2 linked regions of the Pokkaliibacter sp. MBI-7 genome follow. The protein of the gene in region 1 interacts with the protein of each later gene in a pairwise test. Links are inferred from orthologs where the notes say so. Each region holds a gene or a part of one and is shown in the gene's direction. Other genes may lie near its edges. The genes, in order: QCD60_RS09080 and QCD60_RS07305.

What was found.
Region 2: the proteins of QCD60_RS09080 (region 1) and QCD60_RS07305 interact in binary tests that used the Escherichia coli proteins (3 or more experiments, as listed by UniProt). The link is inferred for Pokkaliibacter sp. MBI-7 from one-to-one orthologs.

Annotation. Positions count from the first base shown.
Region 1 is NZ_JARVTG010000001.1:2,032,737-2,048,098, reverse strand. Bases 6,629-9,742 are described here. They hold QCD60_RS09080 (TonB-dependent siderophore receptor), read left to right. Parts: upstream 6,629-7,024; coding sequence 7,025-9,460; downstream 9,461-9,742. Other genes in these bases: QCD60_RS09075 (PepSY-associated TM helix domain-containing protein), read left to right, coding at 9,462-9,742; QCD60_RS09085 (FecR domain-containing protein), read left to right, coding at 6,629-6,697. Outside these bases: QCD60_RS09105 (TonB-dependent receptor), read left to right, coding at 1-1,648; QCD60_RS09100 (PepSY-associated TM helix domain-containing protein), read left to right, coding at 1,831-3,210; QCD60_RS09095 (methyl-accepting chemotaxis protein), read right to left, coding at 3,192-4,814; QCD60_RS09090 (sigma-70 family RNA polymerase sigma factor), read left to right, coding at 5,208-5,711; more of QCD60_RS09085, read left to right, coding at 5,726-6,628; more of QCD60_RS09075, read left to right, coding at 9,743-10,703; QCD60_RS09070 (alpha/beta fold hydrolase), read right to left, coding at 10,866-11,759; QCD60_RS09065 (LysR substrate-binding domain-containing protein), read right to left, coding at 11,915-12,220; QCD60_RS09060 (hypothetical protein), read left to right, coding at 12,280-12,450; QCD60_RS09055 (aldo/keto reductase family oxidoreductase), read left to right, coding at 12,625-13,488; QCD60_RS09050 (hypothetical protein), read left to right, coding at 13,644-14,042; QCD60_RS09045 (T3SS effector HopA1 family protein), read right to left, coding at 14,101-14,496; QCD60_RS09040 (hypothetical protein), read right to left, coding at 14,438-15,352. UniProt on the Escherichia coli protein: Involved in the uptake of iron in complex with ferrichrome, a hydroxamate-type siderophore. Binds and transports ferrichrome-iron across the outer membrane.
Region 2 is NZ_JARVTG010000001.1:1,617,537-1,632,652, reverse strand. Bases 9,698-12,565 are described here. They hold QCD60_RS07305 (energy transducer TonB), read left to right. Parts: upstream 9,698-10,636; coding sequence 10,637-11,494; downstream 11,495-12,565. Other genes in these bases: leuA (2-isopropylmalate synthase), read left to right, coding at 11,995-12,565; exbD (TonB system transport protein ExbD), read left to right, coding at 10,212-10,640; exbB (tonB-system energizer ExbB), read left to right, coding at 9,698-10,209. Also shown: QCD60_RS07365 (adenylate/guanylate cyclase domain-containing protein), read left to right, coding at 1-125; QCD60_RS07360 (glycosyltransferase), read left to right, coding at 311-1,498; QCD60_RS07355 (glycosyltransferase), read left to right, coding at 1,564-2,709; QCD60_RS07350 (polysaccharide deacetylase family protein), read left to right, coding at 2,702-3,457; QCD60_RS07345 (GNAT family N-acetyltransferase), read right to left, coding at 3,511-3,990; QCD60_RS07340 (rhodanese-related sulfurtransferase), read left to right, coding at 4,500-5,498; QCD60_RS07335 (LysR family transcriptional regulator), read right to left, coding at 5,615-6,490; QCD60_RS07330 (MFS transporter), read left to right, coding at 6,676-7,884; QCD60_RS07325 (GNAT family N-acetyltransferase), read right to left, coding at 7,900-8,454; QCD60_RS07320 (Lrp/AsnC family transcriptional regulator), read right to left, coding at 8,460-8,933; more of exbB, read left to right, coding at 9,190-9,697; more of leuA, read left to right, coding at 12,566-13,653; QCD60_RS07295 (AraC family transcriptional regulator), read left to right, coding at 13,917-14,756; QCD60_RS07290 (DMT family transporter), read left to right, coding at 14,854-15,116. UniProt on the Escherichia coli protein: Interacts with outer membrane receptor proteins that carry out high-affinity binding and energy dependent uptake into the periplasmic space of specific substrates such as cobalamin, and various iron compounds (such as iron dicitrate, enterochelin, aerobactin, etc.).

The DNA of each region.
Region 1 (15,362 bases):
CGGCGGTACCGTCAATATTGAACCCAAACATGCCGGCGACGAGCCGCTGCCCCGTCTGCAGCTGGATTATGGCAACGGCGCCCAGACTGGTCTGTCCGCGGATATCAGCCGCCGTTTCGGCGCCGAGCAGCAGTTCGGTGTGCGGGTCAATGCGTTGCAGCGTGAAGGCGACACCGCCATCGACAACGAATCCCGGCGCACCACTCTGGCCAGCGTCGGTCTGGATTACCGGGGTGAACGCTTCAACACCTCGCTGGATGTCGGCTATCAGAAGCAGGATGTCGATGCCGGGCGCTCGGTGGTGTATGCAGGCACTATCACCAAAGTGCCCGATGCACCGGACGCCGATACCAACTATTCGCCCGGCTGGACCGAAAGCCAGATGGAAACCACCTTCGCGCTCTGGCGCGGTGAGTATCAGCTTACTCCGGAGTGGACAGCCTATGCGGCACTGGGTGGCAACAAGACTCAGGAAGTAGGGCAGTACGCGTCGCCCACGGTCAACGATGATGACGGCAATGCCACCCTGCTGCGTCTGGGGGTGCCCTACCGGGCGCAGTCGCTGTCGGGTAATCTCGGCGTGCGGGGCAACTTCGTGACCGGTGATATCAGCCATCAGCTGAATCTGGGTTATTCCGGTTTTGCCCGGCGTACCAATACCGCCTACACCATGGCCTGGCCTTATGCGGCGACCAATATCTATGATCCGGTGGATATCGCCTATCAGCCGACGGTGTTTGCTGACGGTGACTGGGATGACCCCCATGTGCGCTCCCGGGTACGTATGGATGGGGTATCGCTGTCTGACACCCTGGGCTTTATGGATGACCGTCTGCTGCTGACGCTCGGTGGCCGTCAGCAGTGGCTCAAGTCTGCCAACTACAGTTACGCCGGAGCGCTGGAGGGTGACCTCTACCAGGAGTCTGCGCTGTCGCCGGTGGCGGGGGTGGTGTACAAGCCCTGGCAGCATATCTCGGTCTATGCCAACCATATTGAAGGGCTGCAGGTGGGGGATACCGCGCCCACATCGACAGGGCTGGATAACGCGGGTGCCATGCTGGACCCCTATATTTCCCGCCAGAATGAAGTGGGTATCAAACTGGATTACGAGCATATCGGTGGCAGCGTGGCGCTGTTTGAAATTACCAAACCCTCTGCCTCGACTGACACGGCATCGAATCGGTATGCCACCAATGGCAAACAGCGTAATCGCGGGGTGGAGGTCAGCCTGTACGGCGAACCGCTGTCCGGGCTGGTGCTGAATGGCAGTGCGACCTGGATGGATCCGAAGATTATCGCCTCCACCGTGGAGAGCAATATCGGCAAGGATGCCGTGGGCGTGCCTGATTATCGCCTCAGCCTCGGTGCCGCACTGCAGGTGGCGGCGGTGGACGGGCTGCAGCTGAATGGCCGGGTGATCCGTACCGGTGCGCAGTATCTCGACGATGCCAACAACCTCCGGGTTGACCCCTGGACCCGGCTTGATCTGGGTGCCAGCTACCGCATGCGCGCCTATGCGCAGGACCTGACCTGGCGCCTGACCGTCAACAACGTGCTGAATGAGAACTACTGGGCCTCGGCGACCGGCGGCTATCTGACGCAGGGGGCGCCGCGGGAAGTCAGGGTGTCGCTGGCCACCGAGTTTTAACAGGTCGTTGAAAATCTATCTGCGTTGCCGAATACCGCGTCAAAAACAGGCTAAAAATGCTCATTTAGTCCACTAAACTCCGCTTTTTCGCCTGTTTTTTCCTTGTCTCGGCTGCCTCGATAACGTTTTTCAACAGCCTGTTAAGCAACAGACAGCCAGTACATGGAGCAAGAGGCGGGACGATGAGCAAGGGCGGTGCAGGGGTGAAAAAGTGGATGGCGCAGCTGCATCGCTGGCTGGGGCTGACGTCGGCGCTGTTCCTGTTTGTCGCCGGGCTGACCGGCGCCATCATCTCCTGGGATCATGAGCTGGACGAATGGCTGAATGGCCAGCTGTACGATATCGACAGCCACGGTGCCTATCAGTCACCGCTGGCACTGGCGGATCAGCTGGAGGCGAACGATCCGCGTATTCGGGTGTCGTTCTTTCCGCTGCAGTTTGAGCCGGGCCATGCCGCCGTCTACTACGTCAAACCGGCAGTGAATCCGGCTACCGGCCAGCTTTACGAGCTGGATTACAATCAGGTGTTCGTCAATCCGGTGACCGGCGCCATTGTCGGCACCCGCGACTGGGGCAGGATCGCACTGGACCGCGAACACCTGCTGCCGTTTCTTTACAAGCTGCACTACAGCTTTCAGCTGCCGGCGTTTGCCGGGATTGATCGCTGGGGCTACTGGCTGATGGGCGGGGTAGCGCTGATCTGGCTGTTTGACACCTTTATCGCTGCTTACCTGACCCTGCCGTCGCGACGGTCGCCCCCTTCAGTACCGGCGGGCGGCAGGGCGGTCAGCGATAACCCCCGCCGCTTCTGGCAGCGCTGGGCACCGGCGTGGAAGATCAAATGGAACGCCAGCGCCTTCCGGCTCAATTACAGCCTGCATCTGGCGGCGGGGCTGTGGGTATTCAGCCTGCTGCTGATTCTCGCCCTGACCTCGGTATCCCTGAATCTCTATGCCGAAGTGTTCCGGCCTCTGCTGGAAAAAGTCTCGACCCTGACCCCGGACCCCTTTACCCAGCGTCGACCACAGCCGCTGACCGCACCGATTGTGCCGCAGCTCGACCGGCAGGCGATTCTGGCCGATGCCCGGCAACTGGCCCGGCACAGGGGCTGGAGTGAGCCGGCGGGCAGTCTGTTCTACGCCTCGGCCTGGGGCATCTATGGCGTGGGCTTCTTCCAGCCGGGGGATGATCACGAGGGCGGTGGCATGCGGATGAAGTGGCTGTATCTGGATGGCGATAGCGGCGCTGAGCTGGGGGCCCGGGTGCCCTGGCAGGGCACAGCCGCCGATATCTTTGTGCAGCTGCAGTTCCCCCTGCATTCGGGGCGCATTCTCGGCTTGCCGGGGCGCATCATCATCTCCCTGATGGGGCTGGTGGTGGCCATGCTGTCGCTGACCGGGGTGATCATCTGGGCGAAAAAACGCAAAGCCCGGCGCAAGCAGGCCCGCTACCAGCAGCAGAAAATACAGACGGTCACCGTCAGCCCACGTGCGGCGACTGCTGCTCTTCAACCCGCACCCGGCGCGATCCGACCCCGGAGCGGTCAGGCAGAAATACGCTGAGTCAGGGCATGCAGCTCGCCGGACAGCAGGTGCAGGTTCTTGCTGGCGCGAGCTGTATTGTTGACCTCTTCCTGATTGGCGCTGGCAATATCGGTGATCTGGGTGATATTGCGGCTGATGTCTTCCGCCACGCTGGTCTGCTGCTCGGCGGCAGTGGCAATCTGCCGGTTCATATCGCGAATCGATTCGATGGCCAGGGTGATCTGCTGCAGCCGGTCACCGGCGCGGTTGACGTGCTGCATCCCCAGTTCACTGCGTGACTGACCGCTGCCGATGGCTCTGGAAGCTTCTTCGGCACCATGCTGGACGTTGTGGATGATCTGCTGAATCTCCGCAGTGGACTCTGCCGTGCGCTGCGCCAGGGTGCGCACCTCATCGGCCACGACGGCAAAGCCGCGGCCGGTATCCCCCGCCCGGGCGGCTTCAATGGCGGCGTTGAGGGCGAGCAGATTGGTCTGTTCGGCAATGCCCTGAATCACATCGAGTACCTTGCCGATGCGGGTGCTTTCACCTTCCAGCCGCCGGATCACCTCACTGGTGTGATTGATCTGCACCAGCATGTCTTCCATCGCCCGGATGGTTTCCTGCATCACCTGACCGCCTTCCTGTGCATTGTGCTCTGCCTCGTCGGCGGCGTGGGCCGCATCGCCTGCGTGTTTGGCCACCTCGGCAGAGGAGGCCGACATCTCCTGCATGGCGGTGGCCACCTGATCGGTGCGATCAAACTGATCGTGGCTGCCTTTGGCCATACGGGTCGCAATGGTATTCAGCTCGCCGCTGGCGCGGTCCAGCTCGGCGGTGCTGTGCTGCAGGCGGGTGAAGGTTTCCTCAAGGAAGCTGCGCAGCTGGTTGGCGGCACGGGCCAGAGTGCCCAGCTCATCCTGCCGCTGCACCGTGATGGGAGCGCCGAGCCGCCCTTCGCTGAGTTTGTCGATCTGGGTAATCAGGTGGGTGATGGGGTTGACCAGCGAGCGGTTGACCAGCCACTGGCTGAGCAGGCCGATCACAACCGCAGCGACACACAGCACCAGCAAACCGGCCCACATGGTCTTGTCGGCGGCAGCATTGAGCTGTTCACCGCTGGCCAGGGCATGCTGGTTGAGGCTGTCCGACAGCTGCAACAGATGGCTGCTGAACTCACGGTCGATACCACGGGCACTGCGGTCACCGGCGGTAGGGTCCATGTTGGCAGCCAGATAGGCTTCGCGGCTGCTGCGGTAACGCAATGCCAGCTGCTGATGCTGCTGGATAAGCTGGCTGATTTCCGCCTGCGTGGCGGTGTCGATATCCAGCTGGCTGATCTTTTTCAGGGTGCTTTGTACCGTGGCTTCGGCTTTCTCGAACTGGCCCCAGTACTTGTGCTGATCATCAGGATTGGCGCCGCGCAGCAGCACGTCCTTCCATTCCTGCACCTGCCCCTTGAACTGCAGATTGGCCTCGTTGATCAGATTGGCCGCCGCCACCGGATGTTCCAGCAGGGTGCGGTAGCTGCGAATGGTATTGGACAGCGAGTTGACCGTGGCCAGCGCCACCAGCAGCATCAGCAGCAGGCTGCCCGCCATCAGCATGAGGGTTTTCATGCGCAGAGAAGCATTAAGGAACATGGCGAGCACCTCAGGTAAGTGAATGGTCGTGGTGATCTTCCCTGGCTCCGGTAACCGTCCTGAGGTGCAAGTGTAGTCAATGCGGGATTGGTTGTTTTGTGAACAGCCTGCTTTGTCGGGTATTTATTTACTCCGGCGTGATGGGGGCAGTGTTCGGCGGTGTCGTTGCTATTGCCGTGCTTTTTACCCTGTCTTGCCGGCGCCCGTGTTCAGTGGCTCAGGGTGATGGCAATCTGCTGCACGTGGCCTTATTGCTGCCCTTGTGTTTCGATCTTTTTCATTGATAAGATGCGAACAATTCTCAAAAGCATTCTTGTCTCCTGGAACTGCTGTGGTTTCGTCAGTGCCGTTTCACTGACCATCACGTTCATCAATTGCTGGTTCGCACCCACCATGTCAGTCACTTCTTCCGACACTCTGGATATTGGTCAGTTGTATCAGGCCCATCAGCCGTGGCTGCAGGGCTGGCTGAAACGTCAGCTGGGGTGTCGGAGTCTGGCGGCGGATCTTTCCCATGACACCTTTGTGCAGGTACTTGCAGGCAACGCGGTTGATGACATCCGTGAGCCGCGAGCCTGGCTGCTGGTGATTGCCAGACGGGTATTGTTCAACTTCTGGCGTCGTCGCGATCTGGAACAGGCCTATCTGGAAGTGCTGGCCAGTCTGCCGGAGCCGCTGGCGCCGTCTGAAGAAGAACGGGCACTGGTGTTTGAAGCCCTGGCACAGCTCGATCAGGCACTGGCTGAGGTCTCGCAGCGGGCCCGGCAGGTGTTTCTGCTCAGCCAGCTGGAACAGCTGACCTACGCGCAGATTGCCGAGCAGCTGCAGATCAGCCCGATGACGGTGCGCCGTGATATGCACGCGGCCATCCGCGCCTGCTGCCAGCTGCAGCCATGAAAGGAGTGTCAGACATGGGTGACAGTTCACCGCTACAGGGCGAGCAGCCAACGGCGCTGGATCAGGCCATTGACTGGATGGTGCAGATGCAGTCGGGCGAGGTTGGTGCCGACGAGCGGCATGCCTGGCAACGCTGGCTGGAGGCCTCAACGAGCCATCGTCAGGCCTGGGAGCAGGTGTCTCAGGCACTGGGGCGCACGGTGGTGCCACTGCGTCAGCACCATATTCCGGCACAGCTGCCACAGCAGGCCATGGCCGATACCGATGTGCGCGGGCTGTCACGGCGACGGCTGCTGGGAGGCAGTCTGATGCTGGCGGGACTGGCCGCTGGCAGTGGCTGGCTGCTGCATCAGCAGCAGTGGCTGGCCGATTTGCGTACCGGGGTGGCCGAGCGCCGCCGCTTCAGCCTGCCGGATGGCAGCAAGGTGCTGCTGGATGCCTGTTCGGCGGTGGATGTGCAGTTTGATCAGCAGCGGCGTGGGCTGTACTTGCGTCGTGGGGCACTGCAAATTCAGGGAAGCGAGGACGCTGCCCGACCGCTGCAGGTCAGCACGGCGGAAGGACAGGTACAGGTGCTCGGGCAGCAACTGATGGTACGTCAGGGTGAAGATCAGACACTGGTGCTGGCACAGGATCAGGGGGCCATGGTGGCCAATCAGGCCGGTCAGGTGCAATGGCTCAAGCAGGGGCAGGGCCTGTGGTTTACTGCTGACCGGGTGGGTACGCCGCAGCGCGACCTGCTGGATCTGGCGGCCTGGCAACATGGCATGCTGGTGGTACGTGACCGGCCACTGGCGGAAGTGGTGGCGGCGCTGCGGCCCTATCGACATGGCCTGCTGCGGGTCGCGCCAGAGGTAGCCGGGTTGCGTGTGCTTGGTGCCTTCCCGTTGGATGACAGTGACCGGCTGCTGACGTCGCTGGCACAGACGCTGCCGATCCGGGTGAGTTATTACAGTGATCTGCTGGTGATGATCGAGGCGGCCTGAGCGGTTGCCGTTATCTCTTGTTCCCAAATGGGCGACAGGAACGGGGCGGCTCCGTGCTGCCGTCTGTTCTGCCCCGTCGTTTGTTGCTTATCCTTCGCTCGCTGCCTTGTCACTGTCTTCGGCACCGCTGTCTTTTGCCTCTTCCCCCTCTGATGTGAATGGTCTGCCCGGTAGTTTTTTATAAAAAAATGCCCGGGCCATGAACACTTTTGCGTGGCTCGTTGCACATCCCTGATAGAAGCCAGAAATTTCCCCTGTTTAGCACCTGCGCCTTCGCGCTGCTGGCCAGCGCCGGACAGGTCATTACCTGTGTCACGAGGTTTGAGCATGTCATCCACTTTCTCCTTGCCAGCAGCAGCCACTGTCGTGGCTGTCTCATCCCCTTCAGTTGAACGCCGGCAAGGCTTTCTGCGGCCCACCCTGCTGGCCACGGCCATCGCACTGGGCAGCCTGTCGCTGCAGGTGCAGGCCGACAGTGTGCAGTCATTTCAGGTGCCCGCCGGGCCGCTGGCTGAAGTGCTGCTCAGTATTGCCAACCAGAGCGGGCAGGCTGTCTCGGTAGACCCTTCGCTGGTTCAGGGGCTGCAGGCTCAGGCAGTGCAGGGCACCATGAGTGTCGAACAGGCTCTGCGTGAGGCCCTTCAGGGGACGCAGCTGCAGGTCGAGACCACCGCCAACGGCACCTATACCGTGCGGCCCCTGACCACCTCATCCGGGGAAACCCTGCTGCCCGCGCTGGATGTCAGTTTCAGCCTGGGTAACAACCTTGGTGAAGTGGACGGCTATCAGGCGACCCACAGCAGTGTGGCGACCAAGACCAGCAAGGCCCTGCTGGAAACCTCGCAGTCGGTGTCGGTGGTCACCGCCGCCCAGATCGAGGATCAGGGCAGCAAGACGGTGCAGCAGTCGATGCGTTACACCCCCGGTGTGTTCACCAACCAGATCGGTGCTTCCAACCGTTATGACTATGTGGTCATGCGCGGTTTTGCCGATGGCAGCGTCGACAACATCTATATCGACGGCCTCAAGGCCATGGGCGACGCGGGTACCTACAGTACCCTGCAGGTGGATCCGTACTTTCTTGATCGTATCGATATCGTCAAAGGCCCGTCTTCCGTGCTTTATGGCCGCAGCCTGCCCGGTGGGCTGGTGGCGCTGACCAGCAAGAAGCCGCTGGATGAGGCCTATCACGAGGTACAGCTGACGGTGGGGACGCAGGGGCAGCGCGGGGCCGGCTTCGATTTCTCCGGCCCGCTGGGCAACAGTGGCAAGTTCAACTATCGGCTGGTCGGGCTGGCTGATTACTCCGACACCCAGTATGACTATGCCAAGGAAGAGCGCTATGCCATTGCGCCAACGCTGGATGTGCATCTCAGCGACGACACCGTCCTGACACTGCAGGCGTATCTGCAGCATGATCCCAATGGTGGTTACCACAGTGGCGTGCCTGCTTCCGGCAGTATCACCCGCCGTGACGGCCAAACCATCTCCAGTCATTTCTTCGATGGTGAACCTGCCTACGATGGCTTCAGCCGCACACAACAGCTGCTGGGCTACCAGCTCAGTCATCGCTTCAACGATACCTGGTCATTCCGCCAGAACGTGCGTTACCTGGACTCGAAGGTGGAAAACAGCCAGGTCTACGGTTACGGCTACAGCAGTGGTAACGAGCTGACCCGTTACTACTCAGGCGCTGACGAAAACCTGCACGCCTATGCCATCGACAACCTGGTACAGGCCGAGGCGGATTGGGGCAGCAGCCATCACACGGTGCTGGGCGGACTGGATTACCAGCGTCGCTGGGGGGATGTGCTGTGGACCTCCGGTACGGCGACCGGGCTGGACGTGTTTGACCCCAGCTATGGTGGCGCGGTGACCATCTACCCGACCTGGACCACCAGCTATGATCGCCGTCTGGAGCAGACCGGTGTCTATGTGCAGGATCTGATCGACTACGGTGCCTGGCGCTTCTCGCTGGGCGGGCGTCAGGACTGGGTGGATGTCAGTGTCACTGACCGGCTGTATGGCGGTACCACGGCAGACAGTCGTCAGGCATTCAGTGGCCGTGCCGGTGCGCTGTACCTGCTCGACAACGGCGTGGCTCCGTACCTGAGCTATTCACAGTCATTCAATCCCAACTCCTACAACGACGAGAACGGCAAGCCGCTGGCGCCGACCGAAGGCGAACAGTGGGAGCTGGGGCTGAAGTTCCAGCCGGACGACAGCGATGACCTCTATACTCTGGCGCTGTTCCATATCAATCAGAAGAACGTAGCCACCAAGGAGCCGCAGAACAACTGGTATTCCTCGGTCGGCGAGGTGCGTTCGCAGGGCGTGGAGCTGGAGGCCAAGAGCCATCTGACCGAGCAGCTCAGCCTGATGGCAGGCTACACCTACACGGACATCGTCTATGCCCGTGCCGAGGATGGCACCGAGGGCAACACGCCTAATCAGGCTCCCCGTCACATGGCCTCGCTGTGGGCGGATTATGCCTTTAGCCACGGCCTGAATCTGGGTGGCGGCGTGCGTTATGTCGGTACCAGCTGGGCGGACAAGGAAAACACCCTCAAGGTACCGGCCTATACGCTGGTGGATATGTCCGTGCGCTACGACCTCGGCCAGCTGGGGCTGAAAGGGCTGAAAGCCAGCCTCAATGCCAACAACCTGCTGAACAAGGAATATGTGGCGTCCTGCTATAACCTGTCGTACTGCTACTTCGGCGAAGAGCGCAACGTCACCGCCACATTCAAGTACCAGTTCTGACATGAGTCTGCGCCCCTGGCTGGTTCGCCTGCACCGCTGGTGCGGGCTGCTGATTGCGCTGTTTCTGCTGGTGTCCGGGCTGACCGGGGCGCTGATTTCCTGGGATCATGAGCTGGATGCCTGGCTCAACCCCCGGCTGTTTATCGCCCAGAGCGGGCCACAGCAACAGGTGCTGAGCGGGCTGGAGATTGCCAATCGCCTTGAGCAGACAGACCCGCGATTGCGGGTTAACTATGTCACCTTCGCGGAAGAGCCGGGCCATACCCTGCTGGTCTATGTGGAAGGACGTACAGACCCGGCCACCGGGCAGCCTTATGTCCTGCCCTTCAATCAGCTGGCTGTTGATCCGGCCACGGCACAGGTGCAGGGGCAGCGGATGTGGGGACAGGTGTCGTTCAGCCGGGAAAACCTGTTGCCCTTCCTCTACAAGTTGCACTACAGCATGCACCTGCCGCTGGCAGGCGGTTATGACACCGGCATGTTGCTGATGGGCAGCATTGCCATCGTCTGGTTCTTCGACTGTTTTATCGCCCTGTGGCTGTCCTTCCCCAACCTGCGCAGCTGGCGCAAATCACTGCAGTTTCGCTGGCGTGACGGTGGCTACAAGCTGCACTTCGACCTGCATCGTTCCGGTGGCGTCTGGCTGTGGCTGCTGCTGGCGGTACTGGCCCTGACCTCCATCTCGATGAATCTGGAAACCCAGTTGATGCGGCCGCTGGTGGCACGTTTTGCCACGCTCAGCCCTAATGCTTTCGATACCCGTACGGCTGGCAGTGCGCAGGATGCAACGCTCAGCCGTGAGCAGATTGTGGCACGGGCACAGCAGGATGGCCGTCAGCGCGGTTTTGCGTATCCCGCCGCCGGTCTTTTCTATGCCTCGGCCTATGGTCTCTATGGTGTGGGGTTCTTCGCTCCCGGCAATGATCACGGCGATGGTGGCCTTGGCAATGCCTGGCTGTATTACGACAGCACGACTGGGGCGGCGGCCGGTGGCGTGATCCCGGGGCAGGGCAGCTGGGGTGATATTTTCCTGCAGGCACAGTTCCCGCTGCATTCCGGGCGCATTATCGGTACACCGGGCAGAGTGCTAATGTCCCTGCTGGGGCTGGCGGTCGCCACGTTATCGCTGACCGGTCTGATTATCTGGGCCAAGAAACGCCACGCCCGACGGCAGCAGGATCGTAAGCGGCAGCGTGCCGCAGAGACAACGGGAATGCGGCCACTTTCGCCCTCTGGTGAGTGATTTTTTCGCCACAGGTCAGTATCCATCGGTGCGGTTCACTGCGTTCACCGCCGTCTATCGGGAGAAGGTGCTTCGTTATCTGGCTGGTGAGGAGGCATTGTCGGGTGAGGTTAGGTGAGGTACGAACCGCACCTCACCTCACCACGTGACCCATCCCATCATCTATTCCTCGATAGCCCTGGCCAGTAGCGGCCACAGCCCCTGATGACTACGGCGGAAAAAGTCGATATGCCCTATATGCTTGAGGCCATACTGCGCCGGTATCAGGGTCTGTACGTCAATCTGTGCGGCGGGGTAGAGGCGGGTCAGATCAGCCACGTTGCCGCGGGTAGCGATAGGGTCATCAACGGCATGGATAAAGGTCATCGGTAGCTGCAGCTGCTGGTGGTAATCCTGCTGGATGTCCGTGCCAAGGGCGTTGGCCACATAGCCCGGGCTGCTGCACCACTGTGACCACTGCCGCGCCACACCGGGTGGCAAGTCTTCTCCCCAGCCGATCCACTGACAGGGTGTGTAGCCCAGCACACCGTTGGCCAGTGGCATATACAGCTTCAGCAGGCCACCGGCCAGCAGGCGGAAATGCAGCGGCGAATAGCCGATATAGCCAGTAGAGGACGCCACGCCGACCATCCGCGCGATGCGCTGGTAGTTGGGTATCACTCCGGTGAACTGGCCTCCGGCACTGTGACCGAACAGCGTCACCTGCTCCAGCCCGGATTCACGGGCCAGCCATTCCAGCATGGCAGGGATATCCTGCTGCCCCCAGTCCTGCTTGCGGGCCTTGCTGTGACGCACATGGGTTTCGTGCAGTGAGGCCCCGATGCCGCGGTAGTCGAAGGTCAGCACGTCGTGGCCGCGTTCACTCAGCCACTGGGCAAAGCTGCGGTAGAAGCCCTGCTTGATTCCGGTGCCGCTGCAGATCAATACGGCCGAGGGCGTACTGCGAGGCGCAGCGGCGGGGTAGAAAGTACCGTGCAGCGTGGTGCCGTCGGCGGTGACCGTCGTTATCGGGCGGGGATGACTGATCGGGGTGTCCAGTGCCTGTGCTGATGACATATCCCACTCCTGAAAGCAGCTGTTGTCGTTGTTTTGGCAGGTAATCAGCAGTTAAGTGACTATTAAGTAAATTCAGTTCACTTAAGTTTTGGCAGTATGAACGGTCGCTGCGGGTTTGGGAATAGACTGGTGAGTCCAGTTTTATGCAGGTGGCATCACTGGCTGTCCTGTTCGCGGATAAAGTCGATAAAGGCCCGCAGTGGGGCAGGCACCAGACGGCGGCCGGAATAGTACAGGTAGGGGCCGGAGAAGCGTTGCCACCAGGGTTCCAGCAGGGGCACCAGCGCACCGCTGTCGAGATGCGGACGCAGCCAGTCTTCGAACAGCATGATGATGCCACTGCCCTGTAATGCGGCGGCCACCGCCAGATCGACCGCACTGCCGATGCTGACGGTCAGCGGGCCATGAGGCTCAATGCAGATCACCTCACCGTCTTTCTCGAACTCCCACAGGGCCCGCATGCCTGTGCTGTAACGTCCGCCCAGACAGGCATGGTGCAGCAGCTCGGTGGGGTGTTGCGATGGAACAGGCGTACACCCAGTTGCTCTTCGGCGCGGCGCACTGCAGTACTGAGCCGGGAGGGGTTGCTGCTGCTGGCGCGGGCGGCCTCGCGAAAGCCACCGGCCTGAGCCACGGCAACAACGGCATGCAGATCGGCAAGATCAACTTTCATGACAATACCTCCGAATGATCCGCTTCATGGTAGCAGGGCGGGGCGCATTCACTGTGCGGTTTCCTGCACAGGCTGTGCTGATTGCGCTGGATAGTCGCACAAGCCCCGGAGGGCTAGTATCACTTCACTCACTCACTCACTCACTCACTCACTCACTTGCTTGTTTTTTGATCATCTGTTGCGGAGGTTGCTATGCCCGCTATTCCAGCCAGCCATTTTGTTCTCGGTGATCGTCAGGTCAGTCGCATGGGATACGGCGCCATGCAACTGGCCGGCCCCGGCGTATTCGGCCCCCCGAAAGATCCGGCGCAGGCCCGGCAGGTGCTGCAGGATGCCATCGCCCTGGGCGTCAACCATATCGACACCTCGGATTTTTACGGCCCCTATGTCACCAACCAGCTGATCCATGACAGCCTGCATCCCTATCCTGAGGCGCTGTGTATCGTCACCAAGATCGGTGCCCGGCGTGATGACAAGGGGGCCTGGCTGCCCGCGTTCTCCCGTGCCGAGCTGATCCAGGCAGTGGAGGACAATCGCCGTCGTCTGGGGCTGGATGTGCTGGAAGTGGTGAATCTGCGCAGCATGCTGGGCATTCACGGGCCAGCGGAAGGGTCGCTGGAGGCGCCGTTGAGTGTGCTGGCCGAGCTGCGTCAGCAGGGGCTGATCAGGCATATCGGCCTGAGCAATGTCACCGCCACGCAGATCGCCGAGGCGCAGAAAATGGTGCCGATTGTCTGTGTGCAGAACCAGTACAACCTGGCTCACCGTGGTGATGATGCGCTGATCGATCTGCTGGCAGCACAAGGCATCGCCTATGTGCCGTTCTTCCCGCTGGGTGGTTTCAGCCCGCTGCAGTCGGAAGCGCTCAATACCGTGGCCGCGCAGTTGCAGGCCACGCCGATGCAGGTGGCACTGGCCTGGCTGCTGCAGCGCTCAGCCAATATTCTGCTGATCCCCGGTACATCGTCGCCGTTACATCTGCGGGAAAACCTGCAGGCGGCGCAGCTGCAGATCCCCGCCGATGCACTGGCGGTGCTGGAGGAAATCGGTCAATAGCAGGCATCGCAACCGCTAAGAGGGGCATTGCAGGGAAGTGATAGCAGGGAGATCAGAGCAGGGAGGTGTCGGGGTACGGCGATTAGGCTACAGTGTCGTGCACTGCGCCTGTCGGCGCGGGTGTCACAATTCCCTCAGGGCAAGGAGAAGCTCATATGGCCCGTTCACGTTTTTCTGCATTGCTGATCATTGCCTCTGGCCTGCTGCTGGCCTCCTCGCCGGCAATGGCAGACTGTTCCGGCCCGCCCGCGCGGTCGACCACGGTGGTGGTCAGGCATTGCAGTGTCATTGATCCGGCGCAGGAGCCGCTGCTCATGGACGCATTGCAGCAGTGGCGTGCCGATGACCGTAACAGGGTGCTGCCAAGCTACCGGGGGTTGCAGTTGCAAACCGATCAGGGGCCGGTTTTTGTGGCGGCCAGTCACCAGCTCAGCTGCGGACAGTTTGCCCTCAGCCAACCGGTGCAGATGACCCTTGATTCAGCCTGCTGTGATGGCGACAGCAATCCGCCCTGCTATCTGGGCTACCGCCAGTTTTTCACCCGCTTTGACTGAAAGCGTGAATACCTCCTCTGCGTACCTGCTGTGCAGGCCGCTGCGATTCAGACCACAGCTACGCCGGTAACTTTGAGGTTGCCAGAAAGGCCGGGTTTTCCCGGCTGTAGCCGTGGCGCTCGAAGGCATCCAGCAGTTTCTGCTCCAGCGTCCCCGGCCCTTTGTCCTTGATGGCTTCATGCATGATTTTCGCTCGCGCCATGCCATGGCTGGTGTCATCGCTGGCGGATGACTCCGAATAGTTAAACCCCTGAGACATCGGGTGCATGCCGAGAGTGTGGTGCTCAATAAAGGCCTCGGGCGGTAACAGTGTCTGCAGTTTCTGCGTTATGGCCTCTGCGTTCTCTATATCGGGAGGCAGGTAGATAATCGCCGATTCAGTGCGGCTGCCCTGATCAGACGGCGCGATCAGTTTGCCGCCAGTGTAGGGCGTATGGGCAATCAGATGGGCCATGGCTTTGGGCAAATTCGGGTTTGACATTGATGGTGATACGGGCCAGAGCGCCGCCATCAAGACGGGTTGAGGGTTTCTCGCTGGTCCGCTCCAGACGAATATGACTACCTGCGGCAATATGCGGCAGTTCCCGCGCGGTCTGTTTATAGGGGATATATTCAAAACTGGCATCGGTGTACTGCGACTTGATATGCAGGCGACCATCATAGTGGGCGCTGGCGTTGGCAATAGTCCTGATCATCGCCTGCTGCTGCGGCTTGTCCAGTGGTTGCAGGCCTTTGGGAATGTTATCGGTAATGCGGCGATAGATATCGTTATGATCCAGAACGGAGCGCTTTTTCATCTCCCTGGCCATCTGCTTTGTCAGTGTCTGCAGCGAGCTGCTGGCGTAGCTCGCAGGCGCCTCCGCTGGTTTGGCAGTGTGCCAGCCGCCGGCCAGCTTCTGCGCCAGACCCCCACGGGGTGGGGTGGCATAGGGTGGTGGCGCAGCGCTGGTGCTGGCTTCGGCCGCAGCAGGGCGGCGTTGTGGAGTGGCCCAGCCGGGTATACCCAGTCCGGCGTGTTCAGCGGGGGAGCGCCTGCCATTTAGTACGTCAGCTATGGCCGAGCTGCGTGAACCGAGGGAGCCTGCACTGAGGCGATGGCTGAACAGCTCCTGAGTGGCCTTGAAGAAGCCGATCTTTCCGCTGTCTTGCCGGTTGACCTGATATTCCCCGGAAGGCATCAGTCGTACCTGATACTCATTTCCTCCCACCTTGACCTTGCCACGCAATGCCAGTTCAAACGGGCGGATACTGGCGTTTTTAAGCTCCTCAACACTGGCGAAGGAGGGCGTTTGAGGGTTGATGCGTGGCATGGCTGCGAAC
Region 2 (15,116 bases), 420 kb from region 1 along the record:
TGGCGGGTTTGCTGGAGCGGCCGTTGCAGCAGATGGGCAGTCATGAGCTGCGGGGTGTGGATGAGCCGGTCACGCTGTTTGCGCCATTGCCTGCTGGGCCAGCTCTGTCGCATTCGGCAACGTAGATGGCCTGCAAAGCGGTAACAGATGTTGCGCTATATAGCGGAAGTGTAAAGGAATTCGTGCTAGGCTCTGTCGTTCGCGCCGAGCCGAGGAAAATGCCCCCAGATGGTGTCAACTCGCACAGATTGGGCGGTTCAGGTAGTGAGATGGTTGTATGCCGCTAGAACCCACTTCTAGGGAAAAGACGATGTACCGATTGGACAATACCCGTGTGTTGATCTACAGCCATGACAGCTTTGGTCTGGGGCATCTGCGTCGTTGCCGCGCCCTGGCTCATGCGCTGGTGGAGCGCTACAAAGGGGTATCGGTACTGATCCTCACCGGCTCACCTATCATTGGGCGTTTTGATTTCAAGGCGCGGGTAGATTTTGTCCGGATTCCTGGCGTGATCAAACTGCATAATGGCGATTACACCTCACTGGGTTTGCACATCCGCCTTGATCAGACGCTGGCATTGCGTGAGTCCATCATTCTCAACACCGCCAAGGCCTTTGAGCCCGATCTGTTTATCGTCGATAAAGAACCGCTGGGCCTGCAGGGTGAGGTGGAATCCACCCTGCGGATGCTGCGCGATACCGAGTGCGTCAATGTGCTGGGTATCCGCGATGTGATGGATGAGCCCGTCAAACTGACCAAAGAGTGGGAACACAAGCAGGCCTTTCCTGCTCTGGCTGAACTCTACGACGAAATCTGGGTGTACGGCGATGAGTCCATGGGGAACCCCCTGCAGGGCCTGCCGCTACCGTCCAGTGTGCCGGAAAAAATGTTTTATACCGGCTATCTGCAGCGTCAGCTGCCGGTGCATACCCGCTCCCGTTATCTTGAAACCGTGGAACGGCCCTATTTACTGGTGACCCCCGGTGGTGGTGGTGATGGTGCCGAAATGGTGGACTGGGTGTTGCGTGCCTACGAAGCCGACCCCGATTTGCCTTGGGATGTCATGTTTGTGCTTGGCCCCTTCATGAACAGCCAGGAACAGCAGCAGTTTATGGACCGTGCTGAACCACTGCGCGGTGTACATATGATTACCTTCGATGCCAATCTGGAAAGTCTGCTGAGTGAGGCTGCCGGCATTGTGGCGATGGGTGGATATAACACCTTCTGTGAAATACTTTCCTTTGATAAGCCTGCCTTGCTGATCCCGCGTACAGAACCGCGTCAGGAGCAGTTGATACGAGCCCGCAATGCCAGTGAACTGGGCCTGCTCAGTATGCTGGATCCGCGCGAGCCCCATACCACCGAGCGTATGCTGGTCGCCCTGCGTGCCCTGCCACAGCAGAGTGCGCCATCACAACACATGCCTGCCAATATGCTGAGTGGTCTGGAGCAGGTGCAGTGCCGTGTTAAAGGCTTGCTCAGCGAACGTATCGACTGACAGCTGTTCATATCCGAAACCCAGCCCCACATTCAGGGCAACGGACCTACAGTTTAGGAAAGACCATGCGGGTAATGTTTTACGTCCAGCATCTGCTGGGGATTGGCCACATCAAACGTGCCGCACAGCTGAGCCTGGGTATGCAGCAAGCCGGGCTGGAAGTCTGGGTGGTGCAGGGGGGCGAAGCGGTCGCAGGTATCAATTTTGGTCAGGCCAACGTTATCAGTCTGCCAGCGATTCGTGCCGCAGATGCGCAGTTCAGTGGTCTGGTGGACGATCAGGGCAAGGCGCTGGATGACGACTTCAAGGCCAACCGGCGGTCCCTGCTGCTGCAGGCGCTGGAGCAGATTCAGCCCGATGCGTTGCTGATCGAGAGTTACCCTTTCGGCCGTGGCCAGCTGCGCTTTGAACTTGACCCCTTACTGCAGCAGGCGCACAGCATGTCGCCGCGTCCGTTGATCCTGTCATCGGCACGGGACATTCTGCAGCGCCGTCCGTTGGAGAAAGAGCAAAAAGCACTGAAGCTGCTGGAGCATTATTTCGATGGTGTGCTGGTGCATGGTCAGCAGGACTTTGTGCCGCTGACGGAAAGCTTCAGCCTTTGTGATCAGCTGAGCATACCGTTGCATTACACCGGCTATGTAACGGATACCAGCGTCAGTCCTGCAGCTGAGGGGCAGAATGAAGTTATCGTATCCGCCGGTGGTGGTGCGGTGGGTTTTGGCATCATGCAGGCAGCTTTATTAGCCCGACCGCTGACCGTACTGCGTGAACATCGCTGGCGCGTCCTGATCGGCCCCAATCTCCCTGCCGATCAGATTACGGCCCTGCAGCAGCTGGCGGCGGACGGCATTGTCCTTGAGCCTATACGCAGCGACTTCCGTGGCCTGCTGGCTAATGCAGCACTGTCCATCTCGCAGGGGGGGTACAACACCCTGATGGATATTCTGCTGACAGGTGTTCCCAGTGTCATTGTGCCGTTTGAAGGCAAAGGTGAGACAGAACAGATTACCCGTACCGCCAAGCTGGAGGCCCTGGGAATCTGTGCCATGGTGCGGGAGCAGGAGTTGCAGCCCGAGTATCTGGCCAGCGTGATTGACCAGACGGTGGCTGACCTTCATCAGCGTTCTCCCGCACTGTCACTGCAACTGGCCGGGGCCAGGCGCAGTGGCGATATTATTCGCTCACTGCTGGAGCAACGTCATGGCTGACTGGCAAAGTCTGGAACAGGAGTTGCGGCTGTGGGCACGGAGCCATCGCCGGCCAACATTGTGGTGGCGGGATGACGATGCGGAAGCGGATGTGCCCGAACTTCAACATCTGTTGCAGATCAGTGATGAACTGCAGGTGCCTGTGCTGCTGGCAGCGGTGCCGGCGAAAGTACAGCCGTCACTGGCGGCAGCCGTACAAGGACATGGTCTGGTAGGCATAGTGCAGCATGGATTTGATCATACCAACCATGCGCCACCCACTGAGCGTAAACATGAGCTGGGCGCGCATCGGCCTCTTTCAGTCATGATCGATGCGTTGCGTCAGGGGCGGGAACTGCTGGAACAGCACTTTGCCGGACGTTTTCAGCCTGTGCTGGTGCCGCCATGGAATCGCTATACCCCGACGTTGCGGCCTTATCTGCATGATCAGGTGGGATTGCGAGGTCTATCCACTCTGGGGCCGCGCGATGCGGCGGAGGTGGACGGCCTGACACAGGTGAATGTTCATGTGGATGTGCTGAAATGGAAGCCGTCTGCTCACTTCGCCGGGGAAGCTGACACGCTCACGGCCCTGATCACCCATCTGCAGCAGCGACGTCTGGGGCTGGTGGATGCGGCTGAGCCAACCGGCATCATGACTCATCATCTGGTCATGGATGCTGCAGCCTGGCGCTTCACCCGCCAGTTGTTCAGGGTACTGAACGATGCTGGCGTAGGCTGGATTGCCGATCTGTTACCAGCGGGCTAGCGTGATAAAGCGCCAGCCCGTCACTGCCAGCAGGCGTTGTCTGGCTGACGTGCTCAGTGCAGCTGCATCGGTAACTCGAAAGAGGGGAACCCCGTGTCAAAGGTGGTGTGGGGGTGATACTGCATCAGCAGCAGTGCCTGACCGTCCTGATTCTGCGTAAAGCGACGCTGGGTGACAAAACCATAGCGATCATAGAAGTGGCGGCCCTGTCGATTGGATTCATAGATGACTGCCTGCAGGTGCGGAAAGAACTGCCGCACATAGTTAAGCAGGGTGCAGCCAATGCCTTTACCGCGCAGCTCGGGTTGGACGCACAGGCAGACAATTTCGGTATCGACCAGACTGATAAATCCCACCACCTGCATCTGATGCAGATACACCCAGGTTTCTCCCTGCTCCAGTACCTGATCCAGTTGTTGCAGGCGCTCGTAGCTACGCCAGGCGGGGTGGTAAAAAGCACTGATCTCGTTGGCGGTATCTTCCCATAGCGCTTCTATGGCCGTCCGATCCGATGCTAGATAGGCGCGTATCATTTCTCACTTCCTATATAACAAGGCTAAAGGTTTACTCAGCGTCAGGAGGGTACGCACTTCCCGTGCGGGTCCGTTGGGGTCGCTGAGGTCTGCCTGAAAAGATCATTACTGGGCTGACTCAGGCTCAGACAAGGAGCGCTGGCTGGCCGCTGATGACGGCAAAATCTGTGGTTCGTTACGAAACGCCAGATTCACTTAGCATAGAGCAAAAAACGCAGCGGGGAAGCGGGGGGAGCGGGCTTTGTAGCGAGGGATCACGCCATTTTTCAGGTAGTGCAGGTGCAGGTCGCGGGCAAGTTACATCTGGTCGTAAAATAACCAGCCATTGTGGCGCAAGCCTTGGACTGAGGTAGAGAAGCAGGTAGAATGCGCGCCTTTCTGAACAGGTGCTCACGTTCTTCCTGATGTCGGTCATGGCTCATGAGCGGCTCAGATTGGCGAGATTGTAAGTGCCTGCTAACCCGCTGTCGTGCTCTGGTTTTACGTTCCAGACCGCATGGAGAAGTTCGATGTCACAGTTTGTTGTTTGTGCGCTGTATAAGTTCGTCGCTCTGGATGATTTTGAAGCCATCCGTCAGCCATTACTGGATGTGATGGAGAGTAACGAAGTCTGCGGTACCCTGCTGCTGGCGAAAGAGGGGATCAATGGTACTGTGGCCGGCTCCCGCGCAGGTATTGATGCATTGCTGACCTGGCTGAAGTCCGACCCTCGTCTGGCTGCCCTGTCCTATAAAGAATCCTTTACCGAGGTGCTGCCGTTCTACCGCACCAAGGTCAAGCTCAAGCGTGAAATCGTCACTATGGGGGTTGAAGGTATTGACCCTAACAAAGTGGTGGGGACCTACGTCAAACCTCAGGACTGGAATGCTCTGATTTCTGACCCGGACGTACTGCTGGTCGATACGCGTAACGACTACGAAGTGCAGATCGGTACGTTTAAAGGTGCCATCAACCCGATGACCGAAACCTTTCGCGAGTTTCCCGAATACGTGAAGCAGAACCTCGATCCGGGCAAGCACAAGAAAGTGGCGATGTTCTGCACCGGGGGTATTCGTTGTGAAAAATCCACCGCCTACCTCAAGGAGCAGGGCTTCGATGAGGTCTATCACCTCGAAGGTGGCATCCTCAAATATCTGGAGGAAGTCGCTGAGGCCGATACCCTTTGGGAAGGTGAATGCTTTGTGTTCGATAACCGTGTGGCGGTCAATCACAAGCTGGAAAAAGGCCAGTACGATCAGTGCAATGCGTGCCGTCGTCCGATTACCGAAGCCGACAAGCTGCGCCCTGAGTACAAGGCAGGTGTCAGTTGCCACCAGTGCCACGATCAGCTGAGTGAACAGCAGCTGACCCGTTTCGAAGAACGCGAAAAGCAGATGCAGCTGGCAGCCGAGCGTGGCGAAACCCATCTGGGCGGCGATGTGAAACACACCATCGAAGAGCGCCGCCGTGAAAAGCAGGCATGGCGTGAGCATCAGAAGGCTCTGAGCGAGCAGGGACAGACCGCGTAAGCATCGTTAAGCTGAAAGACGTATGCAGGATCTGAAGTAAGCACCGATGATTCAGAGCAGAAAGGGCACGTAACGTGCCCTTTCTTGTTTCTGTCTTTTCTTATTTTTGTCGTGGCTCACATCCTGCTCGATTCCAGCAGGAACTCCACAAACGCCCGATTGGCCCGCGACAGATAGCCGTCCTTGCGCCAGGCGATGCACAGATCAAGAAAGATCGGCGGCGCAAAGGAAACCGTGACCAGATCAGGGTCATCTGCCACGGCCATATTCAGCAGGGTGGAAATGCCGAAACCCTGTTTGACGATGGAGCGGATCAGCGGCACCAGATTGGTCTCAAAGCTGATGTTCGGTGTACAGCCGACCTCCCTGGCCAGCCTGTCCAGTACCTTGCGGTGAAAGTAGCCGGGCTTGAACATCACCAGCTCTTCGGTAAAGAACTCCTGCAGGGTGATCGAACTGCGCTCGGCAAAGAGGTGCTCGCGGCTGACGGTGGCGCGCATTTCCTCGCGCAGAATCGTCCGGGCTTCCAGAATGTCGGAAATGGTTTCCGATTCGATGACAGCCAGATCCAGTTCGCCCTTTTCCAGCATCTGCTGCAGCTGCCAGGTGCCGCCTTCCTGTACCGAGAACGTCAGGTTGGGATAGCGATGGCGAAATGCCATCAGTATGGGAGGGAAGTGGAACGAACCCAGCATACTGGGGATACCCACCCGCACTTCGCCGCGGCTCAGCCCCTTCAGCTCCTGCATTTCCAGCTCGGCATCGGCCACTACCTGCAGGATTTTTTCTGCCTGAACGAACAGACATTTCCCCTCGTCGGTCAGGGCAATGGAGCGTTCGTGACGATGAAACAGGGTCAGCTCCAGTTCATTCTCCAGCTTGCGAATCGCCATGCTGACTGCTGGCTGGGCGAGATTGAGCAGCTCTGCCGCGCGGGTAAAGCTGCCGAGGCGTGCGACCTCATAGAAGTAGCGCAGAGGTTTGAGTTCCATGGTGCGGGTCCGTCAGAGCAGGGGAATGTCAGGTCTGCAGTGGGAAGACTGTCACAACCGTACAGAATATAAAACTTTATTATCCTAATCATAATTTGCATATATTTTTATTATGACCAAGCGGTCGATATAGTGTGCCGTAGGCCCCGCTTTCCGGGCTGCTTCACTACCGCAGGACCGCCATCATGATTCAAGCAGGCAGTCGCGCTTACTGGCGTGCCACCCTGGCTCTGTGCCTGGGCTCCTTTATGATTTTCTCCAACCTTTATGTGACCCAGCCGCTGTTGCCCATGCTGGCCGCTGACTTTCAGGTGTCTCCTCTTTCCGCCAGCTACAGTTTTACCGTGTCCACCCTGACGCTGGGCTTATCACTGCTGGTGTACGGGCCGCTGTCTGATGTGCTGGGGCGTCGGGGCATCATGCTTGTCACGATGGCCGGGGTGATTGTGACGACGCTGGCGCTGTCGCAGACCAGCAGTTACGAAATGCTGTTGGGACTGCGTGCGGTGCAGGGCTTTTTCCTTGGTGGGTTGCCAGCGATTGCGGTGGCCTATATGGGGGATGAGTTTGACAAAGAGGCGCTGATGACCGCTGTCGGTCTGTACATTGGTGCCAATACTCTGGGTGGTATAGGTGGGCGTCTGATTGGTGGTTTTGCCGGAGAAAGCCTGGGCTGGGCCAATACCTTTCTGGTGATTGCAGGTGTCAGTCTGGTGGTATGGCTCAGTTTTGCCTCCCTGCTGCCACGCTCCCGCAACTTCCAGGCCCGGCCATTTCATCTGCGTACCATGCTCGGCAATATGCTCGATCACCTGCGCAACCCCGTCCTGCTGACCGCCTATCTGATCGGCGGATTCAACTTCTTTATCTTTATCAATCAGTACAGCTATATCACCTTTGTGCTGGGTGATGCGCCGTACTCATTATCACCGCGCTTTCTGGGCATGCTGTTTCTGACCTATCTGACCGGCACCCTTGGTTCGGCACTGGCTGGTCGTGCTGCCAGGCGTTTCCCGCAGCCGCTGTGCATGGCATTTGGCATCGTGGTACTGATGCTGGGCAGTCTCTGCACTCTGCTGCCCAGTCTGTGGGCCATCATTCTCGGTTTCTTTATCAACAGCTTCGGCTTCTTCTTTGCCCATTCCACCAACAGCAGCTGGGTCAGCCGTAACGCCCAGCATGCCAAGGCCAGTGCCAGTTCGCTGTACCTGGTGTTCTATTACACCGGCGCCAGTACCGGCGGTATCTATTTGCATCCCTTCTGGGAATGGCGTGGCTGGACGGGAGTGATCATCGGCTCTTTGGTGGTGCTGGTGGGTACGCTGAGCGCAGCGCTTTATCTGCACCGTAAAACCCGGGTTGCGGGTGAGGTGACAAACGCAGTGGTTTGCTGAAGGGCGTGTAGCGGGTCAGTCGGGCGTGAGAGTAAACCACCGATGCCAGTGTCGGCGCCAGATACTGGCAAAGTGCACGAATTCCCAGGCGTCCAGCTGTCCCTGGCGAGTGACGGCATGCTGGGGAACGTAGCGGCAGCGCAGAAAGGACTGTTTTTCCAGAACACGCTGTGAAGCGATATTGCTGACCGAGGCAAAAGCACGCAAATGGTCCAGCTTCATCTGCTCATAGCCCGCCCGGATCAGCTGCTTCAGTGCCGCCGATGCTACACCCTGGCCGCAGTAGGCTTCACCGATACGATAGCCGACGAAACCATAGCGCGAATCATTGAGCGAGCGACGCAGGTTGGCTCTGCCCATCAGCTCGCCCTGCTCATTCACAATCAGCAGCGGATAGATCATGCCTTCATGGTAACGCTGCACGTATTCATCAATATGCTCACGCACGCCCTGAAGGGAATAGAATGCCGGTTCGCGGGCCTCGATGGTCCGTTCAAACCAGGCCTGATTGCTTTCTTCAAAGGCCAGCAGCGCTTGCGCGTGGCGCTCGCTCAGTAGTTCAAATCGCATGATGATCAGGTCAGGTGGTTGAGGGGCAGGGCGGTACTGCTGATAGGGGTTTTCATCACAAAACTGGAATGCACCCCGGTCACGCCTTCAATCGTGGTCACCCGATTCAGCAGGAACTGCTGGAAGGCTTCCATATCCTTGACTATGACTTTCAACAGGTAGTCGGCCGACTGGCCGGTGATCAGGTGGCATTCCAGCACTTCCGGATAGCTGGCAATCAGCTCTTCAAAACGCTGGAATCGCTCCGGAGTATGACGATCCATACTGATGCCGATAAAGGCCATCAGGGTCAAACCGAGCTTTTTGGCATTGAGCAGAGCGCTGTAGCCCTCGATGATGCCCTCTTCTTCCAGGCGTTTGACCCGTCGCAAACAGGGGGAAGGCGACAGCTGAATGCTGTCTGCCAGCTCCTGATTACTCATGCGGCCGTCCTTCTGTAGTACTTCCATGATGCGCCGATCGTAACGATTGAATGTCATTTACTGGTCTCCCTGCGGTCTGGACGACAGATTAATGCGCGTTTGGCTATGGTAAAGCAATTTTGTGCTTTAGGCATTGTCAGGGCTTTGTTGCGATCCAAGAGACAATCTGAATCAATCATTAGATTGATCTTGTGATAGATAATGAGAAGCTTTAGCATTAGTAAAATCTATTGGATCGAATGGGCAAGCTTGGTTAGCCACTGGCAATGCGTCGGTTAACCGCCCAGCAGCCCTGTCGCCGTCGGGATTTCACATGAAAAATATCGAGCAGAACAAAGGCATGGCCAAACGCTGGGCCATGATCGTAGGGCTGAGTGCTGGCATGGTGCTGGCTCCGTTGAGCCACGCTGAATCGGATACGCTCACCGCTCCTGTTACATCGACCAGCGCACCTGCCAGCAGCGAATCGGCGACCTCTTCCAGCCCTGCTACTGTTTCTGCTCCTGCCAGCGATGCCGTTTCCGCGGCGGACACCCCAATGCAGGGATCAGCCTCTGCGCCAGAAGACCTCTCCCAGACCAATGAGCCTCTGCCCGGAGCGGTTGCCGACAGCAATGCCGTGGCATCCATGCTGCCACACGACCTGACCCCCATGGGTATGTTCATGGCCGCTGACTGGGTGGTCAAGGCGGTCATGCTGGGTCTGGCCTTTGCTTCCATCGTGACCTGGACCATCGCACTGGTGAAAAGTATCGAGATTGCTGCAGCGAAGAAACGCGCTCGCCGCACCCTGCGTAATCTGGGTGAGGTCGGCACGCTGCGTGAGGGGCTGAAGGCCGTTGAACATGACACCTGCCTGTCAGCATCCATGGTGCAGGCGGCCGAGTATGAGCTGGTGTTGTCAGCCAAGCACGAAGCCTTTGATAAAGGTGGGGTGAAGGAGCGTGTCGAATCCCGTCTGCATCGTATTGAGGCTGCCGCTGCGCGCCGCATCAATGTCGGTACCGGTGTGCTGGCCACCATCGGTTCGACTTCTCCCTTTGTCGGTCTGTTCGGTACCGTCTGGGGCATCATGAACAGCTTTATCGGTATCTCCAAATCGCAAACCACCAATCTGGCCGTGGTGGCGCCGGGTATCGCCGAAGCATTGCTGGCCACTGCGATCGGTCTGGTGGCAGCCATTCCGGCGGTCGTCATCTACAACCATTTTGCCCGCAGTATCGGTGGCTACCGCGCCATCATGGCCGATACCACCGCAGAGGTGGCGCGTATTGTCAGTCGCGATCTGGATCGCCAGCCACAGGTGACTCCCCTGCGTAAAGTAGGGAGCTGATCATGGCAGGTGGACTGCATCACGGTGATGATGATCTGGGTGAGAACCACGAGATCAACGTTACGCCCTTTATCGACGTCATTCTGGTGTTGCTGATCATCTTCATGGTGGCAGCACCGCTGGCCACCGTCAGTGTACCGGTGGATCTGCCTGCCTCGTCGGCACAACCGCAACCTCACCCTGACAAACCCGTCTATATCTCCATTCAGGCGGATCTCAGTGTCAGCGTGGGCGAAGAGAAAGTGCCGGAGCAGGGGCTGGGTGCAGTGCTGGATAAGGTGACTGCGAAGGATTATCAGCAGCGCCTGTTTCTGCGTGCCGATAAAGGCGTGCCTTACGGTGAGCTGATGAAGGTCATGGACCAGCTGCGAACTGCGGGTTATCTGAAAATTGGCCTGGTGGGTCTGGAGACGGTCGGAAGCGCTCAATGACAGAACCGCTGAACCCTTCCCCCGCAGCAGCCAGAGCTTCTGGGGTGCACAATCCCATGCCTGAAGCCCAGCCGCCGCTGAGTCTGCGCCGTGCCAGTGCCTGGGGGCTGGGCCTGACGCTGGTGGCAGGAGTGCATCTGGCACTGCTGCTGCCACTGGTCAAAGCGGCCCCTCTGCCTGCCAATCCACCGGCGGCACCGGAAGCAATCATGATTGAGCTGGCGCCAATGCCAGAAGTGGTCAAGCCTGAGCCGGTCCCGGAACCCGTTGTGGAGCCGGAACCCGAACCGGAGCCACCACCTCCCGAGCCTGAACCCTTGCCTGAGCCTCCGCCCCCTCCACCACCGGAGGTGAAACCGGAAGTGGTTATTCCTCCGCCACCACCGCCCAAACCGAAGAAGGTGGAAAAAAAGGTAGAGAAGAAAGTCGAGAAGAAAGTAGAAAAGCCAAAGGAACAGCCACCGAAGAAAGAGCAGCCCAAAGCGGCTCCACCTGCAGTGCAGGATGCTCCTCCGGCAACCCCAAAGGCACCGAAAGCCGTTGATCCCGGCGAGCAGCAGCGACGGGTGCAGGCACAGCGTAGCTGGCAGGGAGACCTGATGGCACATCTGGCTAAGCACAAGCGTTATCCTCGAGCGGCCCGGGTAAGGCGTCAGGAAGGTGTGGTCTATGTCCGTTTTGTCATGGACCGTTCTGGCAAGGTGCTGAGTGCTTCACTGAAGACCTCGTCCGGTTTTGAATTGCTGGATGATGCCGCGCTGGAGCTGATCCAGCAGGCCAGTCCGCTACCGGCACCGCCTGACAGTATCCCCAACGAGCTGGTAGTGCCGATCGATTACAACCTGCGCCGCTAGGCTCTGGCCTACGGCCAGCTACAACACCCTCGTCTGATCCGTCAGCGAGGGTGTTGTTGTTTATGCCATGGGGATAGAGGCAGATTTAACCTCATCAGGCAGGGTAGAAAGCTATACGTAATATGTATTTTTCAAAGAGTGGTCATAATCTGCCTTTAAAAAGGATTTTTAATAGTAAAGGTTGCTCAGCTTGAGAAAAAGACAGCAATTTTAGCAATCTTCTGCTGCTGGAAAATCCGTATACTGACATCCGTCTTCAGAGCAACCCGCCCCGGCGGAGCACTGAAGCCCAGGACTGGTCAGGGGCTCACAAGGCACCATCCGACCCTTTCTCTCCACCCGGGAGACTGCAAGTTGGCTGAAGGATTGGTTATCACCGAACTGTCAGTAACTGGAAGAGCTACCCATTCTTTCCGAAGTCAGCGCACCGTCTGTCGACGAGTCGAGTACCGAGCAGCGGGGCGCCACTTCAACTAACGGACAACACCAGGACATTCATCATGAGTTACGACCATCGCAAATACCGCCCCGCACCAACCATCAACATGCCTGATCGTCAGTGGCCTAATCAGGTCCTGACCAAGGCGCCGCTATGGTGCGCGGTTGACCTGCGCGATGGTAACCAGGCGCTGGTTGAACCCATGACCGTTGCACAAAAGCTGCAGATGTGGGACCTGATGATGCGCATCGGGTTCAAACATGTGGAAGTGGGATTTCCTGCGGCCTCTCAGCCTGACTTCGACTTTGTCCGTGAACTGATCGACAACAACCTGATTCCCGAAGACGTGACCATTCAGGTACTGGTTCAGGCTCGCGAAGACCTGATCGCCCGTACCTATCAGGCGCTGGAAGGTTCTAAGCAGGCCATCGTGCATGTTTACAACTCAGTCAACCCCACTCAGCGCCAGTACGTGTTCAATACTGACAAAGATGGCGTCAAAGCCATTGCAGTGCAGGGCGCACGCTGGGTGCGTGAGTATTCAAAACGTTATCCGCACACTGAATGGAGTTTCCAGTATTCACCGGAAAGCTTCAGCAGCACCGAAGTCGATTTTGCGGTGGAAGTCTGTGATGCGGTGATTGATGAGTGGCGCGAAACCGGCCGTCCGATGATCATCAACCTGCCCGCGACCGTCGAAGTGAGTACGCCTAACGTATTCGCGGATCAGGTCGAATGGTTCTGCCGTAACATGCGTGGCCGCAAGGATGTCAGCATTTCCATTCACACCCATAACGACCGCGGCTGCGGTGTTGCAGCGGCAGAGCTGGCAGTACTGGCGGGTGCTGATCGTATCGAGGGCACTCTGCTCGGCAACGGTGAGCGTACCGGCAACATGGATATCGTCACTATGGCGATGAACCTGTACAGCCAGGGCATTGATCCTGAACTGGATCTGTCTGACATGGATGCCATCGTATCAACCGTCAGTGCCTGCACCCAGATTGCTCTGCATCCGCGTCATCCCTATGCAGGTGAACTGGTGTACACAGCCTTCTCCGGCAGCCATCAGGATGCGATACGCAAGTCGCTGGTGGCCGAGAAGCCTGATCACTACTGGGATGTGGCCTATCTGCCCATCGATCCTGCTGACCTCGGTCGCAGCTATGAGGCGGTGATCCGTATCAACAGCCAGTCCGGTAAAGGCGGCGTGACCTACCTCCTTGAGCGTGATCTTGGCTTGCAGTTGCCACGCTGGTTGCAGATCGATTTCAGCCGCCGCGTTCAGGCCGAAGCCGAAGCGAGCTCCAGTGAGATCAGCCCGGATCAGATTCGCAGCCTGTTCGAGCGCCATTACCTGCAGCCTGCCCATGGCTATCAGGTCAAGCGCTTCCAGCTGGATCAGGACCAGCAGGAAAGTCTGCGGGTTGAGCTGCAGACGCCGAACGGCGCCGTACACATTGCCGGTGAGGGCGAAGGTGCCATCACCGCGCTGGCCAATGCCTGGGAGCGCGAAACCGGCATCCGTATCGACGTGCTGGATTACTCCGAGCATGCCTTGACCGAGGGCACTGAGTCCCGCGCTGCAGCCTACATCCTGCTGGCAGTGGAAGGTCAGCGTATGTGCGGGGTAGCCATCGGTCGTGACGTGGTAAATGCATCCCTGCAGGCGGTCATCAACGCCGCAGCGCAGGTGCCTTCACTGCGTAAAATCGCCTGAGGCAGGAACGCTTCGGCACAAGGCACACTCCACCCTGCCTGTGGCAGGTGAGACGCCAGTCAACATGACCATAAGAGGCAGGTCGCATTGCGGCACTGACCTCCACCAAAGCTGAATATACAGCTGCTGCACAAACAGGCCCCAGGCCTGTGAAGACGCAAAAAGCGGAGGAGCGCAGGCTCCTCCGCTTTTTGTTTTTGGGGCCGCTCAGGCATCTGCTATAACTCATCGTCTCAGGCGTGAACTCATTCAGGGAGAGTAGTGTGAGTCAACATCAGCTCAGGATGCTGCCTTCCTTGCTGGCAGACACGCAGGCGATGGTCATCGACAGCAACCGCCATTACCCCCGTCATAGTCATGACCAGTACGGCATCGGACTGATTCATCGCGGTGCCCAGCGTTCTGCCAGTGGCTGCGGCAGGGTGGAGGCCGGCCCCGGTGAACTGATCATGGTGAATCCGGGCGAAGTGCATGATGGTGTGCCACTGGCCGAAGAAGGGCGGCAGTGGAGCATGCTGTATTTTGAGCCGTCGCTACTGCATGAGCTGGCCAGTGAGCTGGAACTGCCCTTTTCTGCCGAACTCAGTCTGGTGCGGCCTGTCGCCCAGGATCAGCGCCTGCGGCAGCAGTTTGTTCAACTGTTTCAGCGAGTCACGTCGGTCAGACAGGCGCATCAGGCACAGGTGGATGTGGCCGCTCGTCTTGCCGCAGAGGAGAGTGCGGTCTCTACGCTGGTCTACCTGCTGGCACACCATAGTCAGGCCAGACCGCTGATGCCAGCCTCTGCCACGGTGGAGCAGGTCCGTCAGCGGCTGGCTGATGAGCCGCTGCAGGCACCTTCACTGCACGAGCTGGCCGCGATGGTGGGCGTCAGCCGCTTCAATCTGATTCGCAGTTTCAACAAGGCACTGGGGCTGTCGCCTCATGCCTATCTGCTGCAGCAGCGCCTGCATCTTGCCCGCCGTCTGTTGCTGAGTGGCCATAAACCTGTGGATGCCGCACTGGCGGCAGGGTTTGCCGACCAGAGCCATATGACCCGGTTGTTTCGGCGCCAGTACGGTATTACACCGGGCCTGTATGGGCAGATCGGCAGCCAGTCCTGATCGTCTCATCGTTGTCTGCCTCTCCCTGCAATTTCATTCAAGACCCGCCCCCGCGCGCTTTCTAAAGTGTCTCCTTTCAGGTTTAGAGGAGAAAACCATGAAGAGCTCACAGTGGCACGGTTACGGTTATCTGGCACTGGCCATGATGATGGTGGGGAGTACGGTGATAGCCAGTCGGCTGATTGCTACCGGGCTGCCTCCCTTTACCGCAACGGCGGCACGATTTGCCATGGCCCTGCCGATCTTTCTGCTGCTGATGAAGCTGACCGCCACGCCATGGCCACGCCCTCGTCGTCATGATGCCTGGGTGCTGATCTGTCAGGCAGGGGCGGGCAGTGTGGCCTACACCGTGCTGCTGAT